DNA from 2 places in the Candidatus Pelagibacter sp. HIMB1715 genome. Region 2 is predicted to be linked to the other one. Evidence: riboswitches for the same ligand, from Rfam matches in the RefSeq annotation. Region 2 holds a riboswitch; the other holds the start of a gene.
The links. A riboswitch is a leader RNA that binds a small molecule or an ion and turns the genes downstream of it on or off. The one in region 2 is predicted to bind S-adenosylmethionine.

Region 1 (3,416 bases), on a different contig from region 2:
GTTCAAAGTAACTTAGCAGCAATTTTAATGTCATCAACTTCACTTAGCTCAGTAGTACTAGGACATTTTTACACCAAAAATGAAAAATTTAATTTAATTAGAACAACAGGAGTTCTAATTGGATTTTCAGGAATAGTTTATTTATTTTCAGATAATTTATTAATTAATGAAAATAACTTTACTTCAGCATTATTAATTTTGTTAGGTGCTACTTGTTATGTAATTGGAGGCCTTTTAACTTTAAAAATAAGTAAGAAAAAAAATGAAAATGTAACAAGTTCAATTTTGATTTGGGCTACTATTATATTATTACCTTTAGTATGTTTTATTGAACAACCTTGGAAAACTGTACCAAGATTAGATTCTACTATTTCAGTTATTTATCTTGGTTTGGTATCTACTGGAATTGCCTGGTTATTGAGATTTAGAATTTTAATTAACAATGGTTTAATTTTTCAATCTCAAGTATCTTATTTAATTCCAATATTTGGAACTATTTTAAGTTATATCTTTTTAAAAGAATTGGTTACTATTAAAGTTATAATTTCATTGATAGCAGTTGCTACAGGTATCTATTTTGTAAGAAAAGGTACAAAATTTAAATAGTGTTTTTTATTGCCTCTATATGTGAAGGCCTAGTTTCACAACATCCTCCAAGAATAGTTGCTCCATTTTCTCTAAATTTTTTTGCAAAAATTGATATTTTTTCAGGATCTAAATCTTTTCTTTGACCTAAAAAACTATTGGGGTTAGATCCATCATTCTCTTTATATTGAGAAGTATAACCACCTTTTGGTTTAGTTGTGACAAATCCGTTTAATTTGAAACCAAATGGAACTTTAAGTTTTTGAATTTCATCTAAATTATTCTCATAACTTTCAGGCGAAACACATGCTAGAATTACTCCTAGGCAATTTTCGGTAATTATTGAATTAATTTCAGAAATTTTTTCTCCACTTGGTAAAGAGTTTCCCTCAGAAATATGAACCCCAACCAAGTATGGTTTATTAAATTTTTTAATAGCTTCTATTCCACATCTAATTTCTTTGATACTGCTCCATACATCAAAATAGAAAAAATCTACTGAAGGGTTTAGTATTTCTGCTAATTCCAAATGATCTTTTGTAATTTCTTTTTCACTTCTCTTGTCTTCTTCATATGTCAAATCTTGAGGCGGGAGTCCTCCTGCAATTTTAATATGTGGATTATTTAATTTAGCTTTTTGTGCAATTTCACAGGCTTTTTGATTTAAGAATTTAAATTGATCTTCTATTCCATTTTCTCTCAATCTTTTTCTTCTCGTTGTAAAAGTTGTAGTTACAATTACATCAGCTCCCGATTTAATAAAATCATTATGAATGTTAAGTATTAAGTCGTGGTATTTTTCTTCAATTAAAGCATTTGCACTCCACAAAGTTCCCTTGGGCTCCATACCTCTGGCCAATAATTCTTGACCCATTCCACCATCTAAAATTTTTGTTGTTTTAAAAAAATCCTTATTCATTTTACCCTCACTTTTTTAGTGCTTAAGCTAGATGCAGGTGCACAATATAGTTCAACTACCTTGCTAATTAGATCTATTGGGAATTTCCATTTTAGCAGTTTATGCCCGCAATAGGATCAAATCGGCTGGTAGATTTATATAATAATATTAAAATTTGTAAATTATTTTTTAAAAATAATTTTAGCATTGAAAGAAAATGATCTTCTTTCTTCCTCAATATTAAATGGGTAGGCTGTATGCATTAAGTAATTGGGAAATATTAAAAGATCGCCTGTTTTTGGTATCAAATTAAAAATACTTTTTGAAAGAAAAGCTTTTTGCCCATTAATAAAATCAATCGTACCATTGGTTTTTATTTTTTTATTTTTAACATTTTTATTTTTTGTCATATGTTTTGGAATTTTCAAATAACCAACACCCGATAAGTCTCCTTCATGATAATGTATAGGATTATACTCATTTTTGTATTGGCTAACGACCCATAGGTTTAAAATTTTAATTTCTTTAATTTTTTTAATATTTTCTTTGTTTAGAAAAATTTTAATATTTTTTATTAATTCTTTTTCCAAATTTTTTTTTATAAAACTTTTAGAAATTTGAACTTCTTTTCTAATTTGACTTGCTAGTTTTGGACTATAATCATTTAATTTTGAGAAGATTTTTGTATCAACTTCCTTGTTAATTTTTTCTAAAAATTTTTTAGAAATTTTAGATTTTCCTATTGAAGGACCAAATGGTTTAAAATTTTTCATGAGAGATTAAATATATCAAAAAATAATTAATTCAACTTATGCTATAAGTGTTATGCCCATCCTTATAGCAACAAAAATTACTAAGAATGAAGTCATCAGAGCTAATATTTTGTTAGATAGGAATTTTATATTTAAAAAACTTCCAATTTGGCCTCCAATTAATACAGCAATAAATAGTGGCCAGTAATTTAGAAATTCGTTGAAGACTATATCCTTTGTTAATTGTCCACTTATACCAAAAATTGAATTTACTAAAATAAACAAGGATGCAGAACTTGTTATATGCTTTGGAAATCCTGCTTTCATCAAAAATAGTATAGGACTTAAAAATATCCCACCGCCAATTCCAACCAAACCAGATATAAAACCAATTATCGATCCTATTAATATTGATAATATAAAGGGTATTTTTTTAACAACAATTTCTTTTTTGTTAAATGATTTACTTTCAATAAGTAAAAAAACTCCAGCTAATATTAAAATGAAGAAAAGTAGAATCTCAAATAAATTTTTGTCAATTGAGATAGATGCTCCGATAAAAGCAAAAGGTATAGAACCAATTAAATAAGGGTAAAGTAAATTAAAATTAATATTCTTTGATTTTAAAAAATTTATAGAATTTCCAGAGACTACAATAATATTACAAATCAAAGCTAAAATTGGAAAAATATAGTAAGGGAGATCCCAAATTAAAAGTAAAGCAAGATAAGTAGAGCCACCACCAAATCCTATACTTGAATATAATATTGCAGTTATAAAAAAAAATATTGTAAGTATAATCATTAAAAAAATTTATTTATGATTGTAAATATAGCTTTACTAACTGTAACAGATACAAGAACAATTGATAACGATAAATCTGGTGCGATCTTGGTTGAAAAAATTAAAGAGGCCAATCATCAATTAATTGACAGAAAAATTTGTAAAGATAATAAAGCAGATATAGTTAAAATTCTAAAAGACTGGACTAATCATAAAGATATTGATGTTATCATTACAACTGGTGGCACAGGTTTAACTGGAAGAGATATTACACCCGAGGCTGTTGATGAAATAGCAGATAAACATATTCCAGGATTTGGCGAAGTTTTTAGGACTATTAGTTTAAAAACAGTTGGTACGTCTTCAATTCAATCTAGAGCTTGTGCAGTTCTATCAAA
Region 2 (3,416 bases):
ACTTTAATTGGTTTGACTTTGGCATTTCAAATTTTACTTGGAGTGATAACTATTTTATCTGGAGTAAAAATGTTATTTGCATCTTTACACCAGATAAATTCTATTTTGATAATACTTTCAACTTTGTATTTTATATTTATCTCAAAATATAAAAGACAAATTACTTAATTTCTATTTGTAGACATATAAATAAAATTAACTAACTGCTTTTAAATTACCTTTTGATGATTTGTTTAAAGCTTGATCTAAATCATCAATGATATCATCAATATGTTCTAAACCAATACAAAGTCTAACATATCCTGGCGTTACACCTGAAGCAGCTAATTCATCATCATTTAATTGACTGTGAGTAGTTGTTGCTGGGTGTATTGCTAAACTTCTAGCATCACCTATATTTGCAACGTGATAAAACATTTTTAAAGCCTCAATGAACTTTTTACCAGCTTCGATACCACCAGCTAATTCAATACCAACTAAAGCACCATTACCATTTTTCAGATATTTTTTTGCTCGACTTGATATCTCTTCATTATGTTCAGTGGAATAAATTACTCTCTCAACAGCTTTATGATTTTTTAAGTACTCTACAACTTTTGTAGCATTATCACAGTGTTGTTTCATTCTTAAAGCAACTGTTTCAAGTCCTTGTATAACACCAAATGCATTATCTGGAGAAAGTGCTGATCCTAAATCTCTTAACAAGGTAACTCTTGCTCTTACTGCAAAAGCAACATTTGCACCTGTTAATTCAGGCACAGCTTTACCCCAAACAACACCTCCATAACTTGCATCAGGTTCATTAAATAGTGGCTGTCTTTTTGGATCTGCTGTCCAATCAAAATTTCCACCATCTACTAGTGCACCTCCAACTACTGTTCCATGACCTGCTATATATTTTGTTAAAGAATAAACAACCACAGCAGCACCATGTTCAATTGGTTTACAAATTACAGGGGCAGCAGTGTTATCTAAGATTAATGGAATGTTATATTTTCTACCAATATCTGAAACTTCTTTAATTGGAAAAACTCTTAAATATGGGTTTGGTAATGTTTCTCCATAAAAAGCTCTAGTTTTATCGTCTATTGCTTTTTCAAAGTTTTTTGGATCAGACGGATCTGCATACCTTACTTCTATACCAAGCTTACTTAAAGTGTGTGTAAACAACGAAACTGTTCCGCCATAAAGATCTGTTGAACTAACAATATTATCTCCAGCTTGAGCAACGTTTAATATTGCAAAAGTAGAAGCGGTTTGTCCAGATGCTACAGTTAAACTTGCAAGACCACCTTCAAGCGCAGCGATTCTCTTTTCCAACACATCGTTAGTTGGATTCATTATTCGTGTATAGATGTTTCCAAACTCTTTTAACGCAAATAAATTAGCTGCATGTTCAGTGTTATTAAATTTATACGAGGTTGTTCTATAAATTGGAACTGCTACTGAATTTGTAGCTGGATCACTTCTGTAGTCTCCACCATGTATCGCAATAGTTTCTGGATTATTTCTTTTTGTACTCATTTTTACTCCTTTTTTAGTGCTTTTGCTTTATGCTAGGCGCACAATACAGTTCAAATGCCTACCGATTATAATTTTATGAAAATTCCATTTTAGCAGTTTTACGCCCGCAATAGGATCAAATCGGCAAGTGATAAATAGCATATTAGTTATGTTTTACAAGCTAAATATAAAATTGACTTTGAATAATTTAATAGTATTAATCCTCGCACAATGACAAAATTCACAAAAAAAGATCAAGTTACATCATCTTGGTACGAGATAGACGCAAAAAATGCAGTTGTTGGAAGATTAGCGACTGTTGTATCTAATATTATTAGAGGTAAAAATAAGACTACTTATACACCTCACATGGATGATGGAGATTTTGTTGTAGTAAAAAATATCGAACAAGCAAAATTTACTGGTAAGAAGTTTCAAAACAAAAAGTACTATAGACACACAGGACATCCTGGTGGAATTAAAGTTACCACACCAGAAAAACTTCATGAAAAAAAACCTGGAGAAACTTTAAAGCTAGCAGTTAAAAGAATGTTGCCAGGTGGTGTTTTGGGGAGAAAACAATTAACAAAATTAAAAATTTATTCTGGAAGTGAACATCCTCATGCTGCACAAAATCCAAAAGTTATAGAATTAGACAAACTAAACAATAAAAACATAGCAAGAAATTAATATGGAAAACGTACAATCAAATACAAAAACTCCAAAATTAAAGTTAGATTTTAAAGATAGTAAGTACGCGACAGGTAGAAGAAAAACTTCAATAGCTAAAGTTTGGTTAAAAAAAGGTTCTGGTAAAATTTATGTAAATGGTAAATTATATAATGAATATTTTGCTGATGAAATTCACAAAATGCAAATTACAAGACCTTTTGAAATTATAAATCAAGCTACAGATTATGATGTTAGATGTAGCGTAAAAGGTGGTGGACCTACAGGTCAAGCTGGAGCAATGGTTCATGGTATTTCTAAAGCTTTGGTTCTCTTTGATGAAAATTTAAAAACAACATTGAAAACTGAAAAGCTCACAACCAGAGACTCTAGAGCTGTTGAGAGAAAAAAACCTGGTAGAAGAAAAGCTAGAAGAAGCTTCCAGTTTTCTAAAAGATAATTTTTTTTACAATTTAAACTGCTATAATAAAAAATGCCTAAGCTTAATGCATTAGTTGCCGGATCTACAGGATATATTGGTGTTCAATTAATCAAGTTATTAATTAATCACAAATATATTAATATTAAATATCTATGTGGAAATTCGTCTGTTGGAAAAAATATTTCTTATTATGATAAATCTTTGTCAAAAAAAAAATTACCTAAAATCGTAAAATTTAATCCTAAATTGTTAAACGGTATTGATGTTGTCTTTACAGCTCTACCAAATGGTGAAGCTCAAGATATAGCAAAAAAACTTAATGATAATGTTACTTTAATTGATTTAGCAGCAGATTTTAGATTAAAAAAAGCTAATGATTATTTAAGATGGTACAAACAAAAACATCGAGCTCCAAAATTACAGAAGAAAAGCATTTATTGTTTACCCGAAATAAATCGTGATGAATTAAAAAATCACAATATAATTTCATGTCCAGGATGTTATCCAACATCAATATTATTACCTCTTGTTCCGTTAATTAAAAAAAAATTAGTTAAATTAGACAATATAATTATTGATTCAAAATCTGGATATTCTGGTGCCGGTAGAGGAGTTCATAAAAAATATAAAGATAAGAATTTATACGAGTCTTTAAGTGCTTATGGTGTTGGTTTTCATAGACATAATTCTGAAATTCATCAATTTTTAAGCAAATTTACAAATAAAAATTTTCAATTTAGTTTTACTCCACATTTATCACCAATGTTTAGAGGTATATTAAGTACAATTTATTTAGATTTGG

Region 1: it holds a riboswitch for S-adenosylmethionine, as region 2 does, so the genes downstream of both, ACTTAY_RS02820 (homocysteine S-methyltransferase family protein) here and ACTTAY_RS06785 (O-acetylhomoserine aminocarboxypropyltransferase/cysteine synthase family protein) in region 2, are expected to answer to the same signal.

What each region holds. Positions count from the first base shown of each region.
Region 1 is NZ_JBNAJY010000005.1:59,656-63,071, reverse strand. It holds gene ACTTAY_RS02825 (DMT family transporter) at 1-606, shown strand, start outside; gene ACTTAY_RS02820 (homocysteine S-methyltransferase family protein) at 599-1,504, opposite strand; SAM riboswitch class V at 1,512-1,574, opposite strand; gene ACTTAY_RS02815 (putative 2OG-Fe(II) oxygenase) at 1,666-2,256, opposite strand; gene ACTTAY_RS02810 (sulfite exporter TauE/SafE family protein) at 2,293-3,039, opposite strand; gene ACTTAY_RS02805 (molybdenum cofactor synthesis domain-containing protein) at 3,055-3,416, shown strand, end outside.
Region 2 is NZ_JBNAJY010000031.1:3,534-6,949, reverse strand. It holds gene ACTTAY_RS06790 (COX15/CtaA family protein) at 1-168, shown strand, start outside; gene ACTTAY_RS06785 (O-acetylhomoserine aminocarboxypropyltransferase/cysteine synthase family protein) at 196-1,524, opposite strand; SAM riboswitch class V at 1,527-1,593, opposite strand; gene rplM (50S ribosomal protein L13) at 1,735-2,193, shown strand; gene rpsI (30S ribosomal protein S9) at 2,195-2,632, shown strand; gene argC (N-acetyl-gamma-glutamyl-phosphate reductase) at 2,666-3,416, shown strand, end outside.